Regions from separate parts of the Paenibacillus sp. FSL H7-0943 genome, predicted to be linked through region 1. Evidence: riboswitches for the same ligand, from Rfam matches in the RefSeq annotation. Region 1 holds a riboswitch; each other region holds the start of a gene.
What was found. Region 1 has a riboswitch for cyclic di-AMP ahead of NSQ55_RS16305 (APC family permease). Riboswitches for the same ligand answer to the same signal wherever they lie in the genome.

Region 2: linked by a shared signal. The riboswitch ahead of NSQ55_RS10920 (KamA family radical SAM protein) and the one ahead of NSQ55_RS16305 (APC family permease) in region 1 are both predicted to bind cyclic di-AMP.
Region 3: linked by a shared signal. The riboswitch ahead of NSQ55_RS25725 (alpha/beta hydrolase) and the one ahead of NSQ55_RS16305 (APC family permease) in region 1 are both predicted to bind cyclic di-AMP.

The regions. Positions count from the first base shown of each region.
Region 1 is NZ_CP150148.1:3,738,081-3,743,711, forward strand. It holds gene NSQ55_RS16295 (iron ABC transporter permease) at 1-676, opposite strand, end outside; gene NSQ55_RS16300 (iron-hydroxamate ABC transporter substrate-binding protein) at 897-1,904, opposite strand; gene NSQ55_RS16305 (APC family permease) at 2,108-3,925, opposite strand; cyclic di-AMP (ydaO/yuaA leader) riboswitch at 4,050-4,209, opposite strand; gene NSQ55_RS16310 (disulfide oxidoreductase) at 4,404-4,868, opposite strand; gene NSQ55_RS16315 (DsbA family protein) at 4,865-5,617, opposite strand.
Region 2 is NZ_CP150148.1:2,551,299-2,556,929, reverse strand. It holds gene NSQ55_RS10925 (AraC family transcriptional regulator) at 1-1,326, shown strand, start outside; cyclic di-AMP (ydaO/yuaA leader) riboswitch at 1,375-1,516, shown strand; gene NSQ55_RS10920 (KamA family radical SAM protein) at 1,657-2,826, shown strand; gene NSQ55_RS10915 (YafY family protein) at 2,969-3,880, shown strand; gene NSQ55_RS10910 (DinB family protein) at 3,964-4,479, shown strand; gene NSQ55_RS10905 (YdeI/OmpD-associated family protein) at 4,536-5,105, shown strand; gene NSQ55_RS10900 (hypothetical protein) at 5,297-5,631, opposite strand, start outside.
Region 3 is NZ_CP150148.1:5,893,028-5,898,658, reverse strand. It holds gene NSQ55_RS25745 (endo-1,4-beta-xylanase) at 1-7, shown strand, start outside; gene NSQ55_RS25740 (alpha-glucuronidase family glycosyl hydrolase) at 90-2,144, shown strand; gene NSQ55_RS25735 (Nif3-like dinuclear metal center hexameric protein) at 2,163-2,963, shown strand; gene NSQ55_RS25730 (hypothetical protein) at 3,048-3,221, shown strand; cyclic di-AMP (ydaO/yuaA leader) riboswitch at 3,656-3,842, shown strand; gene NSQ55_RS25725 (alpha/beta hydrolase) at 3,948-4,757, shown strand; gene selD (selenide, water dikinase SelD) at 5,278-5,631, shown strand, end outside.

The DNA.
Region 1 (5,631 bases):
CAATTAAGGCTACGGCCACCCAAGGGAATATAATCTTGATCTGAGTCCAGCTAGCTCCACCCATCCCACCAGCTAACCAGAAGGCTATGTCCTGAGATAAGTTGAAAAGAATAGCTACTCCCTGACTAATAGCAACCAATAAAGCACTAACAGCCGAACCTGCTAATGTCAATCGCAAGGGGGTCAGGCCATTAAAAGAAAGCGAACCGATTCCGAATACGATAAAAGAGGCCACAGCGGCACCGATAAAGCAATACAACATTAGTGAAGTGAATGAGAGTGAGGGTGCAAAAGCAAATACTATGGCTAGCGCTACCCCTGCTCCTGCATTCAAGCCTAACAGCCCTGAATCCGCAAGCGGGTTTCTTGTCATCCCCTGCATGATAGCCCCTGCTACTGCGAAGCAAGCACCGACTAAGGCGCCAGCAATAGCACGTGGAAATCGCAGTTCTCTAATTACCTGATGTTTTTGTAAATCTGGATTGAAATGAAATATAGCTTCCCATACCGTAGCTAACTTGATATCTGCTGCACCTACTGAGACCGAAAGTGCCAATCCGAAGGCAATGGCAGCAAGTCCAAAAATAAGAATACCAATGGCAGCTGCCGGTCGGGTATGTAGAGCTTTTTTGGGTTCATTTTTAATACGATTTGCGAAATCTGAGGGTGAAACCATGAGTCGTCTCCTTATTCAATAGTTACAATGGTTTATATGATAACAACAATCATTCTCATTATCGCAAAAATATTTATGTTGTACAATTGCAGGATCGATTTTTCCGTACTATGGGATTGGTTTATAAAAAAATGGTGCAGATCTTTGTATCCCGAGATACTTGATCTGCACGCTCTTCCCCACCGAAATGATCAGTCTCATTCATGGTGAATTACGACTTTTATTTCACAAGACTTTTTAGCACATCGTCAATGATTTTTCTGCCAGCGTTCGCACCACTGTAAAGCCAGCTGCTTGTTGAGCTCATTTCATGCACATTTCCAGCTTTTACAGCTGGGATGCCCTTCCAGATTGCACTATCTAGGATCTCCGAACCCTCAGTCTTATCACTATTTACAAGGAAAATATGATCTGCGGTCAGCTCAGAAAGCTTCTCTAGTGAGATCGGATTCCAAGTTGCTCTTGTTCCTACTGGGATCTCTGTTACTAAGTTAGGCAGCGTTACGCCAAGGTCTGTATATAATACAGCTCCACTGCTGCGGGTTTCGTCTACAATATAGAAGTTTTTTTGCACCAACCATAAAATAGCCGCGGACTCTTGTCCAATAGCTCCTGCAAGCTGTTCTTTCGCAGCCGCTGCTTTAACATCATAATCTTTAATGGCTTTTTCTGCTTCAGGGGTTTTGTTCAAAATCTCACCCATCTTGAGCAACGATTTGCGCCAATCTTGATTTAGTTCATCCCCAATTACATAAGTGGGTGCAATCTTATTCAACTGATCGTAAATCCCGTTCTGAACAGAAGACTCCGATGGGATGATAATAAGATCCGGAGCAAAGCTGGTTACAGCCTCTAACGGAAGGTCGTAACTAATTGTAGGAACATCCTTCAATTCAGTGGCCAGATAATCCTGAACGCCGTTTGTAACTGACCATTGAGCTACTGGAGTTACACCCAGAGTTACCAAAGAGTCTTCCAAATATGAACCCAGAACGCGCTGTGGATTAGCCGGAATCGTTACTTTATGACCCATTGCATCTGTTAACGTCTTAGGTGCAGCAGGTGCCTCTGTAGATTCTGCTGTAGGCGCTGTTGTAGGCGCTGTTCCTGCATTTGATGAGCTTTCAGCATTATTATTACCACAAGCGGAAAGTATTAGCGTCATCACTATTAGTCCGCTCATCGTCACTTTCATGCTTCCTGATCTTTTTCTGTTAAGCCAAAACATTAAAAACCCTCCTATATGTAACTGCTTTGATATTCAAAGGTGACCTTTACCTCTGCTTCACTTTTAAATGATATTGATTCTCATTCTCTGTGTCAACATATAAATTTCAAATTCTGTGGATTTGCAACAATTTCCTTCATATAAAATACAAAAGAGGTTATATTCCGAACGTTCCGGATATAACCTCATCTTTAATCTTCTACTTATTTATTTAAATGATACGGGACAGTCGCTACTACAACGTCCTTTTGATTCATTAGATACGAGCGGATTAAAAAGCTGGTCTGATTATGAAGCACGGCTTGCCACCAATGTTTGGTAATAAACTGTGGAATCAAAATCGTGATGTGATCCGTCGCAGCGGTCTTCCACTCTACCGTATCGATAAACTTCACTAACGGACGAATGATACTACGATATCTGGAACGAAGAACAATCAGGCGTACACCTGGATTCCATTCCTCCCACCGTTGCTCCATCTTATGAATGTCTTCTTCATCAAAGCCTACATACACAGCAACAACATTATCTGTTAGAGACTTCGCATAGCTGATGGAATGTAATACAGCACGTGTAACCCCTGCAACAGGAACAACTACAGTACTTCCTTTAATTACAGGTTTATCAGTAGCCGGACATATACGCAGTTGATCCGCAGTATTCAAATAATGCTTATGAATACGGTGGAACACGAACATTACAGCAGGTAAGAAAATGAATGCCATCCATACGCTCGAGAATTTAGTAATGATAAATATAAGCGTAATCGTCAATGTAGTCAGCATACCGATGGTATTTACTACAAATCTTTTCACCCATCCAGCGGGTCTTGTTTTGATCCAATGCACCATCATCCCCAGTTGGGATAAGGTAAAAGGAATGAACACGCCTACCGCATATAGTGGAATCAAACCTTCCGTATTCCCATGGAATGCAGTCACAAGTATGATAGACATAACTCCTAGAAAAATAATGCCGTTTGAGAAGCCCAGGCGGTCACCACGGACCATAAATGCATGTGGCAGATATTTATCTTTTGCAAACATAAAGGCGAGCAGCGGAAACGCTGAATATGCTGTATTAGCTGCCAAGAACAAAATCACTGCTGTAATCCCTTGAATGAAAAAGTACAATCCGCCACGGCCAAAGGTCGATTCAGCGATCTGAGAGACAACCGTAGCCTTTTCATCTGGCACAATACCATACCAATATGCCAGCACAGTGATTCCGGTAAACATAAAGCCAAGGATAAGTCCCATGATCATTAGCGTCTTGGCTGCATTTTTCTCAGCCGGTGCCTTAAAGTTTGGGATCGCATTAGATACGGCCTCAACCCCCGTTAGGGCTGAACAACCAGAGCTAAACGCTTTTAATAGTAGAAACAAACTTACATTAGATACGGCGCTGCCTATTTCAGGAACATTCGCATGCGCGCCACCCATTGCATATTTAACGATACCGGAGATAATCAGAACAACAATCGAAACCACAAACAAATACACTGGAATTGCGATAAATGAAGCCGATTCAGTCACTCCGCGAAGATTAATGATTGTTAATAAAACGATAACAGATACAGCGATGAGAACAGTATGATTATGAAGACTTGGAAAAGCCGATGTGATCGCATCCGTCCCTGCCGAGGCACTAACCGCTACGGTAAGAATGTAATCCACCAATAATGAACCCCCAGCGAGCAGCCCTGTCGGAATACCAAGATTACTCTTGGCTACGATATAAGCTCCGCCTCCTTGCGGATAAGCAAAAATCGTCTGCCGATAGGATAAAATCAGGATGGCCAGCAGGCCCAATACGGCTAATGCAATTGGCAGGGAATACCAGATGGCAGTAAACCCGGCAGCCACTAGTACAATCAGAATTTGTTCCGTTCCGTAGGCTACAGACGAGAGCGCATCAGAAGACAGAACAGCCAGTGCTTTAACCTTGGATAACTTTTCATGATCGAGTTCATTCGACTTCATCGGACGTCCGATCAATAGTCGTTTTACCTTGCTTACCATGGTGGATACAGTTCCTTTCTTTGGGAGCTGAAACGGAATTTCCGTGCGCTGTTTTCATCGGTGGATTTCATAAATGCAGACACAAAAATAAGCATACGGAAATGATCCGCATGCTTATGCATGGTCATTTTCCCACCTTGCTTACGAGGTTAGCTGGCGGATTCGGGCTGTGGTTATAGCCCTACGGTAGAGGTCTGTTCGACCCGGTTCCGATTCACCCCATTGGCATGAATGCCAAGTTTGGTTCCCCCGTTTTTCCTAAGAAAATTCAGCGCATATTCAACTTCTCACAAGGTCTAATATTAGTCTACAAAGTGCCTACAGTAAAGCGTTGAAAAAAATGAAAAAAGAATGAAAAAACATCCAATAAGCTCAAATATAGCGTCTTATTGGATGCTCTCTTTCATTATCTTCAATTATCCCTCTAGCCCGTGATTTTAATACCTTTTCAGCTTTTTTGTACCTTCCAAAGTAAAAACTAAAATCCTAAGCTCTCCTCAGCATCTACTTCAATCACTTCTTCTTCCCTACGTCCATACCAAAGAAGGAGACTTATTAGAGCAAACGCTATTAAAGCTAACAAAGGAATCGTTATAAATCCGAAGTAGTTCAAGTAATCTTTATTACAAGGAACACCAACTGTACAAGGTAGAACTTTACTTAACGCTGGAATCTTCTGTTCCGCATAATGATAGATTGAGATACTGCCACCAATCAAACTTAATGGAAGCACATAAGGAATGATGCGCTTATCTCCACGGAAAGTGGCAATTCCCAACAAAAATAACTGCGGATACATAAAAATCCGCTGAAACCAGCAAAGCTTACAAGGTTCATACTTCAAGACTTCACTTAAATACAAGCTACCAGCTACAGCAACCAAAGAGACGAACCAGGCCAGATAGAGGCAGTTACGCTTGCAAAAAGATAGGAATTTTGTCACTTTGCCTCCACTGCTTTTGCGGCGGTGTTAATTTCAGATGTAATCGCTTCAATATCGAAAGGTTCAGCCGTTTTCACTCCATTAATGTAGAGCGAAGGCGTAGTTGTCACGCCTGAGTCAGTTGCCAACTGAATGTCTTTCTTCAGCTCATCTGCATAAGTTTTCTCTTGGATGTCTTTACGCAACAGATCGTAATCGATCGCTAATTTCTCTTTTTCAGCAAGGCTTACCAAGAAATCCTCAGTCGCCCATTCCACGCTCTCATCCCCTTGCTGCGCATACACAGCATCATAGAACTTCCAGAATTCATCCTTATTCTGATGGTATACAGACAATGCAGCTAGTGAAGCTGTCTCAGAGTCAGGACCAACGAAAGCCATATTTACAAAGTAAAGAGCTGCTTTTCCCTCGTTGACAAAATCTTGAACAATTTTCGGTTTCATGGAGCCAGCAAATTGGGAACAAGCTGGACATTTGAAATCACCAAATTCAACAAGCTTAACAGGTGCATCCTCATTACCAATCCTAGGTAGCTCACTGTAATTGAATTCTACCGGTTCTCCTGTAGAGACATTCTTTGCTGCATCTTTCGAAGCTAACATAAACAATCCAACAAAAATGATAACTACTACAGCTATTGAACTAATAACTAAAATTCTCGTTTTCTGCTTCTGTTGCTCCTGTTCTACCCGTCGTTTCTCTTGTTTGCTCAACTGGGGAACATTTGGACTTTTTTTAGGTTTACTCAAGGAGAATTCCTTTC
Region 2 (5,631 bases), 1.2 Mb from region 1:
ATTGTGCACCCGTTCACCAAGGTAATCCGACTAGTCGAAGACCTGCTCATGAACAGGAATAACACCGATGATGTACAACAATTCAAGCGACAATTAAAATTCCAAGAATTGCTGCTGCTACTTTTTGAGCATAATTACCCTTCCAAACACCTGCCAAGTCCTACGGAATCCGTAGAAAAGACCATAACATTCATTCAGGAGCATTATACAGAGAGTATCACCGTGAAGCAGTTAGCTGAACTGGCGGGAATATCAATCTGGCAATATACACCGATCTTTCAGCAGCTTACGGGTAAAAAGCCGCTTGAATACCTGACGGATCTGCGCATTAATCATTCCAAACGATTCCTGCAGGAATCGACTGAACCACTGCGGGAAATCGCCAGACTGGTCGGCTTCTCGGACGAATACTATTTCAGCCGCCGCTTTCGGCAAAAAACCGGAGTTACACCCGGACAATATGCACATCAGCAAAGTCGTAAGCTTACCGTCAAGGATTGGACGGGTCATGAGGTGGAGATTCCAGAGCGAGCGAAACGTATTGTCTATCATGGCGAAACACTTGGCGACCTTCTCGCGTTAGGCGTAAAGCCTATCGGTGGAGATGAAGCGTTCGCCCGGAACAGCGTCTATAAACATCGGCTTAAGAAGCTCGCCAACGTCGGGTTTCCACTGGACCCGCAGTTGACCGCTTCCCTAAACCCAGATTTGATCATTTTGGCAAATAGTGATGAAAGAGCCTACAGAGCAGTTTCTGGTATCGCTCCGACACTCACCTTTGATTCCTTTGCGCCTCTCGACAACCGAATGCGGACATTAGGCAGTTGGCTAGGTAAACAGCGCGAAGCCGAAGCATGGCTGGAGTCATTCACAATCAAAAACGCTGCCATGTGGCAGCAGCTTTACACGACAACCCTTCAAGTTGGAGAAACCGCCTCTGCTTTGGTCTATGATCATGGAGATCATCTATATGCTATGGGAATGTCCGGATTCTCCACTGCGCTTTATGCCCCATGTGGTTTACAACCGACCGAAGAGATCCAGGCCATATTGGACGAAGAGTTAGGGTTCGCCGAAGTTGATCCAACGCGACTGCCTGCCTACGCCGGAGATCATATCTTCATGCTCATTCCGGAACGCAAAGACTCGCGAGCTGCGATGGAACGATTACTAGACAGTTCACTTTGGAACAGTCTCCCGGCAGTACGTCAGGAACATGTTTATCTGCTCGACGGAAGCAAATGGAACTCTAGTGATGCGTTAACCCGGGAGAAGCTGCTAACGCTGTTGCCAAAACTACTCGGCGGAAGTAGCGCTAGCAATTAAAGGTGAATCTAGGATTCTCTTTTGACTTTTCAAAACTTCATAGGGTATACTTTATCTACGCTTAATTTCCAACTTTTACAGTTGAAAAGCGGGGGAACCAGTTAATTGGGGCGAATCATTGAGCATTAGAATGTAGGGTACCATCTTACCCGAGTCCGTCAGCTAACCTCGTCAGCAGTGGATGGGTCTGCTTTTCATGTTATTTACATAACCAGAGACCCTTGCTAAGGGTCTCTTTTTGTGCTTTTTTTGGACCCTGCTGGCAGTAGATTGGCCTTTGACACTAAGGCTCCCTCATTTCTCACACTACGAGACAAAGGAGAGATGTACGTGCAAAAGGTAAAGTACTTCACGGATATTAACAAAATAGCTATGTTGTCTGAGCTGGAAAAAGAGAATCTGAAAGAAATTACGGACAAATTTGTTTTTCGTGTAAATGACTACTATCTGTCTTTAATTAACTGGGATGATCCAAATGATCCCATCCGTAAGCTGGTTATTCCTAACGAAGGTGAACTGCTGGAATATGGGCGCTGGGACGCCTCCGATGAGGACACGAATTATGTGGTACCTGGTTGTCAGCACAAGTATAGAACAACTGCACTGCTGATTGTATCCGAGGTCTGCGGGGCTTATTGCCGCTACTGTTTCCGTAAGCGTCTGTTCCGAAATGACGTGAAAGAGGCGATGGCTGATGTCTCTCCGGGCTTGGAGTATATCGCAAAGAATCCGGAGATTAACAACGTACTTCTTACGGGCGGGGACAGTTTAATTCTCTCCACACCGAAGCTAAGATCCATTATTGAAAATCTAAGAAGCATTGAGCATGTTAAGATCATTAGACTAGGTTCCAAAATTCCCGTATTTAATCCGATGCGGATCTCTGAAGACGAAGAGCTGCTGGAGCTGATTCGTACTTACTCTACCGAAGACAAACGAATCTATGTTATGGCGCACATCAATCATCCTCGTGAAATCACACCTGAAGCCAAAAAAGCATTTAAAGCTCTCCACAACGCAGGGGCAATTGTCGTAAATCAGACCCCCATCCTCAAAGGCATCAACGATGATCCCGTTATTTTAGGGGAACTACTGGACCGGCTTTCATGGGCTGGCGTTACACCCTACTACTTCTTTGTGAACCGGCCCGTAGCCGGAAACCGAGATTTCGTATTACCGCTCGAGCAAGTCTATCAAATTGTAGAAGAAGCCAAAGCCAGAACCTCAGGACTTGGCAAAAGAGTACGCTTATCCATGAGCCACACCTCAGGAAAAATAGAAATTCTCGCCATTGATAACGGGAAAGCCTATCTCAAATACCATCAATCCAGAGATCAGGAATACGGAAAATTTATGATTCTAGATTGTCCAAAGGACGCCGAATGGTTCGATGACCTGCCTGGGAATGAGCAATATTGGACCCCACCTGTGAAAAAAAACGATGCTATTATTTCTGTTAATGATTTATCAGGCGAGCCTGCGGATTTAATCTGTAAATAGATTAATCAGCTCTGTCAGACTCTGTCATAGGATATTTCTTCATCACCAACAACAAAACTCCTCCCGCCCAAAATTAGCCCGAAAAAATCTATGATATAATCACGCTGTAACACGAAATGGACTAATGGGTGGGAATGCACACATGAAATTGGAACGATTGATTTCTATGATCTATAAACTATTGAACCACGAAGTTTTATCTGCCTCCAAGCTGGCTGAAGAGTTTCAGGTTTCCCAGCGAACAATCTATAGGGATATCGATGTGATTTGTGCCGCTGGCATCCCGGTCGTATCGTATCAGGGTACTAAAGGTGGATATGGCATCATGGACGGATATAAAATGGATAAAAGCCTGCTCCGTTCGTATGATGTCACTTCTCTGATTACTGTACTTAACAGTCTTTCTTCCGTGTTTGAAGATGAGCATACGCAAGGAACCATTGAACGGCTGCAAACGATTGGAACGGAGCCACAGACCTCTAGTCTCGCGGTGGATCTTGAAACCCGGCGTACGGATCCTGACGCACTTCCTCTTTTACGTGCGGCTATTGCGGAACGAAATGTTGTCCGTTTTGATTACATCAGTGTAAAAAATGAACGTACAACCCGTGAAATGGAACCAGTAAAGCTTCATTTTAAATATAGCAACTGGTACATCTATGGTTATTGCCGGGCTCGGCAGGACTATCGGGAGTTCCGACTTTCCCGGATGCTGAATTTGTTCCTGACGCAGGATACCTTTCATTCGCAACATGAGGTACCCAAAGAGGCCGGCTGTTCAAACAGGGCAGATCAGGTGGAGGAAATAGTGATCCGGGTAGGCCCTGAGGCTTTGGCAGAAGCTTTGGATCAGTTTCATCAAGTCGACAAGGAATTTCATTCCGATAAAAGCATGACGATGCGAATTCCTGTGTATAAGCCATTGGAAGCACGTTGGCTTTGGTCCATTCTGCTGAGTTTTGGCAGCGGCGCCGAAGTCCTCGAACCCCCTGCATTGCGAGGTATTTTAAAAGAGCAGCTTCAAAACACACTCAAACTTTATGAAGAAGTATGACAGTCTGATGTCATACTTCTTCTTTTATATTAACTACAGTAACAAAAAACAAATCCATGACCATTCAAAAGGAGAATGTACGAATGACAAATTATCCAGTAGAAATGTTTAAATACCACACATGGGCAAACCAAACTATCCTGGGGAGAATCAAGGAACTCCCGCCTTCTGTGCTAAGTCAAGAAGTGAACAGCTCATTTCCCACCATCGCTCATGCCCTTAGCCATATCTATGCGGTTGATACGATGTGGTATCTTGTATTAACAGGCACTGCCATGCCAGAGGCTTTTCAACAAAGTATCCCGCTAAATTTGAGCATTCTAGATTCTGTGGATGAATACGTAAATATCTTTGCCCAGCTATCAGAACAATACAAAGCATGGTTACACAACCAATCCGATTTGGAGCAAACCATTCTGCTTGACAATCCATTCGCCGGAATCCGCCAAACACGCCAATCAGAAATTGTGTTGCAAGTCGCCAATCACGGGACTTATCATAGAGGCAATGTATCTACTATGTTACGGCAGTTAGGCCATGCTTCCACCATGAATGACTATGCTCTTTTTTGGTATCAGGTTCCTGCGGAAGCTATTTAATCTCGGATGGGCAAGACGCTCCACTCCATACCTAGAAAGGAAATTGTATTTTAATTATGGAGATTGAAAATCTAATTACAGTGAAAACGAGAGAAGATTTAAGAGTTTGGCTGCAGGAGAATTGTAAGACTGAACAATCTTGTTGGGTATTCGTTAGTATGACGCCAAACCCAGAAACGTTGCTATATTTGGACGTAGTTGAGGAATGTTTGTGTTTTGGATGGATCGATGGAGTGAAAAAGAAAATTTCGGAAACGGAGCTGGCGCAAAGACTCTCTCCCCGAAGCAACAAAAGCTCTTGGACTGAATTGAATAAAGAGCGTGTCCGCCGCCTCGAAAAGCTGGGGTTAATGAGTGCTGAAGGAAAACGGGTACTTCCTGATATGAACCCTGATTCTTTTATAGTAGATAAGATTATAGAGCAAAGGCTAAAAGAGGACAGGCAAGTATATGAGAATTTCACGGCCTTTCCAGCCCTTTATAAAAGAGTTCGGATCGACACGATCCAAAGCAATAAACATCAGCCAGATTTATTTAAGAGTAAATTAGACAAATTCATAGCAAACACTAAAGAAAATAAAATGTACGGGCAATGGCATGATAATGGACGTCTGCTAGATTATTAAGCTGCGCTAGATGCATGATCTCCTGCTGAGGCTTTCGGACTCCAATGACGCTATTTACTAATTTATCGCCTTTTCAGCAACTCATCGGACTCCAGCGCAGCTATTTCTTAGAAACAGGCTCTTATACGGTGATTTTTCCGCCATTAGGAGCTATGCGGTCCGATAATACTCCAAATGGCGGATTTTCCTGCTTATAAGGTGTGCTGGGTCCGATACGCCGAAGAATGATCATTCGCTGGGTCTATTGCTACTGTTACTGCTACTGTTACTGTTACTGTTACTGCTACTGTTACTGTTACTGCTACTGTTACTGTTACTGCTACTGTTACTGCTACTGTTACTGCTACTGCTACTGCTACTGCTACTGCTACTGCTACTGCTACTGCTACTGCTACTGCTACTGCTACTGCTACTGCTACTGCTACTGCTACTGCTACTGCTACTGCTACTGCTACTGCTACTGCTACTGCTACTGCTACTGCTACTGCTACTGCTACTGCTACTGCTACTGCTACTGCTACTGCTA
Region 3 (5,631 bases), 2.2 Mb from region 1:
ATCATAGAGCGGGTAACCTGCTCAAGCTTGCGAATTATGAACCCGTCCTTTTCAATCCAGGGCGGGTTATTTATACGGGAGGAATAAACATGACAAATACCGCTTATGAGGCTTGGCTCAACTATGGCCAGCTGAAATCAGGATCTCTATACAATCAATATATAGATTGGTGTGTTGAGTTGGTAGTAACGGAGGACAACGAGACGATTCAGGCGGCAGCCGCGGAATTCATACAGGGGATGACCTCTATGCTGGGCAAAGCGCCACTGCTCACAGCGAAACCTGAAGGACCGTGTATCGTTATAGGAACCTTCCAAGGGGGGAATCCATTAATTAGTAGAGTATTCGCAGGAGAACGAACCGATTCACTGGGTCCTGAAGGTTTCCTTATACGTACAAATGCTACTGAGCAATGTATCGCTGTCGGTGCTTCAACGCCTGTTGGAATATTGTATGGCGTATTCCATCTGTTACGGCTGATAGGAACAGAAAGCGAGATAGACGCTCTGAATTTGTCTATGAATCCGGTGAACGGCCTGCGAATGATTAATCACTGGGATAATTTTGATGGCAGTATTGAACGTGGCTATGCTGGACGGTCCTTTTTTTACGAGTCCAATCAATTTCTTAACGATACAAAGCGGCTGCGTGATTATGCCAGATTGATGTCCTCTGTGGGGATCAACGCGATTTCGATTAACAATGTGAATGTTCATGAGCTTGAATCTCTATTTATAACGGAGCAATATTTGCCTGATATCGCGTTAATTGCAGGAATATTCCGCGTATACGGAATTAAGCTATTCCTCAGTGCTAACTTTGCCAGTCCGATACAGATCGGAGCATTGGAGACAGCTGATCCACTGGACCCAGCGGTGCGGCAATGGTGGAAAGATAAGGCTGGTGAGGTTTATCGAGTGATCCCTGATTTTGGCGGGTTTGTGGTCAAAGCAGATTCAGAAAATCGACCAGGGCCATTCACTTACGGGCGTGACCATGCCGATGGCGCTAATATGCTTGGAGAAGCACTGGAGCCGTTTGGCGGAATCGTGATTTGGCGTTGTTTCGTATATAACTGCAAGCAGGATTGGCGTGACCGTAAGACCGATCGGGCCAGAGCAGCGTATGATCATTTCAAACCATTGGATGGCCGATTTAATGATAATGTAGTGCTGCAAATCAAGAATGGACCGATGGATTTTCAAGTCAGAGAACCGGTATCTCCGCTGTTTGGCGCACTGGAACATACCAATCATCTGATGGAGTTTCAGATTGCTCAAGAATATACGGGGCAGCAGCGGCATCTCTGTTATCTTGTTCCACAGTGGAAAGAAGTCCTTGATTTCAATACTTATGCCAAAGGGCAAACTACGCTTGTGAAACATATTGTGGACGGATCGGTGTGGGGAAATAAGTATAATGGTGTGGCTGCTGTAACTAATGTTGGGGATGACATGAACTGGACGGGGCATGGGTTAGCTCAAGCTAATCTGTATGGATATGGGAGATTAATTTGGAATCCGGAGCTGACGGCAAAGGAAATCGCTGAGGAATGGATTCGCCTTACCTTTGGCACTGATGAAGGTCTAGTGGCTGCTATTCGCGGGATGTTAATGGACTCATGGAGGATTTACGAATCTTACACAGCTCCATTAGGTGTGGGCTGGATGGTTAATCCGGATCATCATTATGGGCCGAATGTGGATGGATATGAATACGCCAAGTGGGGAACGTACCATTATGCGGATCATAAGGGCATTGGTGTGGATCGTTCAGTCAAATCGGGAACGGGGTATAGCGGACAGTATATGGGTCTTAATGCATCAAATTATGAGAATCTAGCGTCTTGTCCAGAAGAGCTGCTGCTGTTCTTCCATCATGTTCCATACACGCATGTTCTGCAATCGGGGCAAACGGTTATACAACATATCTACGATACTCATTTCGAGGGGGCAGAGCAGGCTGCACAGCTTCTAGCAACATGGGAATCACTTGAAGGCAGCATGGATAGTGGATTGTATGTGCAAGTGAAGCAACGTCTTGAAGAGCAAGCAGAGCATGCGCAGGAATGGAGAGATCGGATCAATACGTATTTTTACCGCAAGAGCGGAATTGAGGATCTTAAAGGCAGAAAGATTTATTAGATTTTGAACCGAGGGATGATGATAGTGAGCCTCACGATTAGAGCGATTTTGAAAGATTTAATGGGAACTGTGGAACAGGTAGAAGGGACTGTGGATATTCTGAACCCAGGGGAACCGGAAACTGAAGTCACAGGGATTATTACGGCCTTTTCTGCCACACAAAATATTGTGGAGCAAGCAATAGCGTTAGGAGCCAATTTGCTGATCACGCATGAAGGTGTATTTTATAGCCATCATGCGGCGAACGAGTGGTTAGAAGGTGATCCGGTTTATCATGCGAAAAAAAGTCTGATCGAACGATCCCCAATAGCTATTTTTCGTTATCATGATTATTGGCATCGGCAAGAGCCGGATGGGATTATGATGGGTTTGCTGCGAGAGCTGGATTGGTCAGACTATGTGGAAGAGCAGCAAGCGGCTGCTACGATCCTCACTATTCCTGCCATGACTGTACTGGAAGCTGCTCAGTATATTAAAAGTAAGCTAGGGATCTCTTATGTACGCGCTGCTGGTGACCTGTCTCTGTCCTGCAAACGCATAGGGATATTAGTAGGTTACAGAGGGGGCGGGACGATGGCTATTCCACTTTTTAATGATCACAATCTTGATTTAATTATTGCTGGAGAAGGACCAGAGTGGGAGACTCCGGAATATGTGCGGGATGCAGGGCACCAAGGCAGATCTAAAGCGCTCATCATGTTAGGTCATGCGGAGAGTGAAGCGCCGGGGATGAAATATTTAGCTGAAATCTTAGCAGACAAATATCCCATGCTTCCTACCCGGTTCATTGCTGAACAACCCATCTATCAGATGGTTTAATCTGGGGAAATTAAGAGTACGGAATAAATAAACATATTATGGAGAAAATGAAGGGAAACAGGTCACTGAGAAAGGAGTGTTTCAATGGAAATTCCTTTGGAGGCTGATGAAGTATTAAGTCGGATCAAAAAGCTGCAAAGCGACGGAAGCTCGATCAGTAAAAAACAAGTAAAGCAAAGCGACCCAGAGCTTATGAGAAGTGCGCTGTTCTTTTTTCCAAGCTGGGAGCATGCATTGAAAAACGCCGATCTTTTGTAGCCATAGTATTGTAAAAGGAAGCTAAGTGGACAGGGGGATATCTCTGATTCTGCTTAGCTTTTTTCTTTTTTATGAAATCATTCGTGCTGTTCATGTGAAATAATATTAACAAGCTTGCCAAACGGATCGGGGACATAGAAACGACCAACACCCCAAGGTACAGAAACTGGCCCAATATTGGTATTGAAGATTGTCGTTTCTTATTAAATAGGAAAGTACTGGTGAATCACCCCCTTTTTCGCTTGCTTCAGAGCTGTTTTTCTAAAGAAAACGAGTAAACAAGAGCAAAAGAAAGAGAAAATGAAGAGTATGCTTAATATGAAATGAAAAGCATTGCTTTCAACATTATTTTGACCAGAGCCCTCCTTTACAAGAAAACCTTACAAGAGTATGATTCATCTCAGAACTGAGAATTATCTTAAATTTACAATTACATAAGCAATCCGCTTAATTTCCGTTTCTGGAAAGCGGGGGAACCAACAACTGGCAGCCGATGTGAGAGTCGGCACTGGTTATGGGGTGAATCCTGTTCCGGGTGCATAATATGCATCCCTGCAGGTAGGGCAACTCTCACTGCCCGAATCCGACAGCTAACCTCGTAAGCGTATGGAGAGAGGATGAATGGCGTGTTTAGTGATGAATAGCCACAGAGAATCCCTCTGTGGTTTTTTGCTGCGTTTTTAAGCAGATATAGTCGTAGAATTTATTATGAAAGAGGTGTTACCTTTGCCTATCGCTAAACTGAACGGAACTTCGCTCTATTATGAAATCAATGGAACTGGCACTCCGGTTGTGTTTATCCATGGACATGGATTAACACACAGTATGTTCAAACCACAGCTGGAGTATTTTTCCGATAAATATAAAGTGATTTTGTGCGATTTACGGGGGAATGGCAAGTCTGGTAAACTGCTGGAGGCCCCACATGAGATTATTGAGACGCAATGTCTGGATCTGATTATGCTGTTGAATGACCTAGGTATCCGTGAAGCAGTTTTTGTAGGAATCGCCTATGGTGGCTTAGTCGTTCAGCATATTGCCAAACAATATCCTGAGCGTGTAAAAGCCATTGTGGTCGCGGATAGCTTTTGTAGGACTCACGGATCAACAATAGTAGGGAAAATACAAACTATGGCAGCATATTGTAGTTTACTAATGTATTATCTCCCAAGCGAGCTGGTGTTGCCTTCGATTCGGATGATGTACCGAGAGCGCTGGAGTCTGGCCTACAATGAGATTAGAAGAGGGCTGCTGGACAAACGTCCCCGGGAGCTATATCGGCAAAGGCTGGCTACGAGCCATGTTGATTACACCAGATGTTTAAAGGCTTTTAAACGTCCCGCTTTATGTATTGTAGGGGACTTCAATGAATTTGGAGTGAATTGTATGAAGGAAATGGTGTCTCAGCTGCCACATGCGCAGTTGGCGATTATTCCGAACGCATTAGATCCAAGTAATCTGTGCCAACCGGAGCAATTCAATGCGATTCTTCAACGTTTCTTAGAGAAGCAGCAGGGTACTCAGCAGATTAGCTGATCTATTGGGAGACCTTCACAAGCGAAGCGTTTAAGTGAGAAAAAAGACGACCCATAGCCAGGGAGCACGAGCTGGCTATGGGTCGTCTTTCTGGGAAGAACTTTAGGGGAATTCTCCCTAAAGTGAAGGAGATTATGGCTCCTAGAACATGGATTAGGGAGAAATTCCCTAATAATAGGATGTTTTTAGGGAGGATTTCCCTAATATAATGGACATCCAACTAAAGGCTGGCTTATCAGTAGTAAAATCTACGAATGAGCCAGCCTTTGGTTATTTTACTAACCGATGGATGTTGAACATTTACAAGCATATTGTACCTAGAACGCCACTTAATGTCCCCACCCTACCACAGCATCAAATATAGCTCACCCGACGTGGGAAAGAACGGTAGACCTAAGTAGTGATGGTAAGTGTATAGAGGAAGGCGTAACAAGCAGCACATCTGCTACTCTTGCATTTTGTACAATGCGATCTACTCGTGTAAGATTAAGATAATTCATACTAAAGGAGCTGAGTCATGATGTCTCAAGCTGAAACTATAAAACTGACTTCATTATCTTCAAAAGGGGGCTGCGGCTGCAAAATCGGTCCCGCTGATCTCATGCAGGTTATTCGCAGTCTGCCACCAACTGTTCCTAACCCGGATCTACTTGTAGGTCTGGACACTAGTGATGATGCAGGGGTGTACCGTTTAAGTGATGAATTAGCGTTAGTGCAAACTGTTGATTTTTTCACGCCGATCGTGGATGATCCCTATTCATTTGGTCAAATTGCAGCAGCCAATGCATTAAGTGATATTTATGCGATGGGTGGAAAGCCGCTTACGGTGCTTAATATTGTGGCCTTCCCTATTTCTGTTTTAGATAAAAGCATT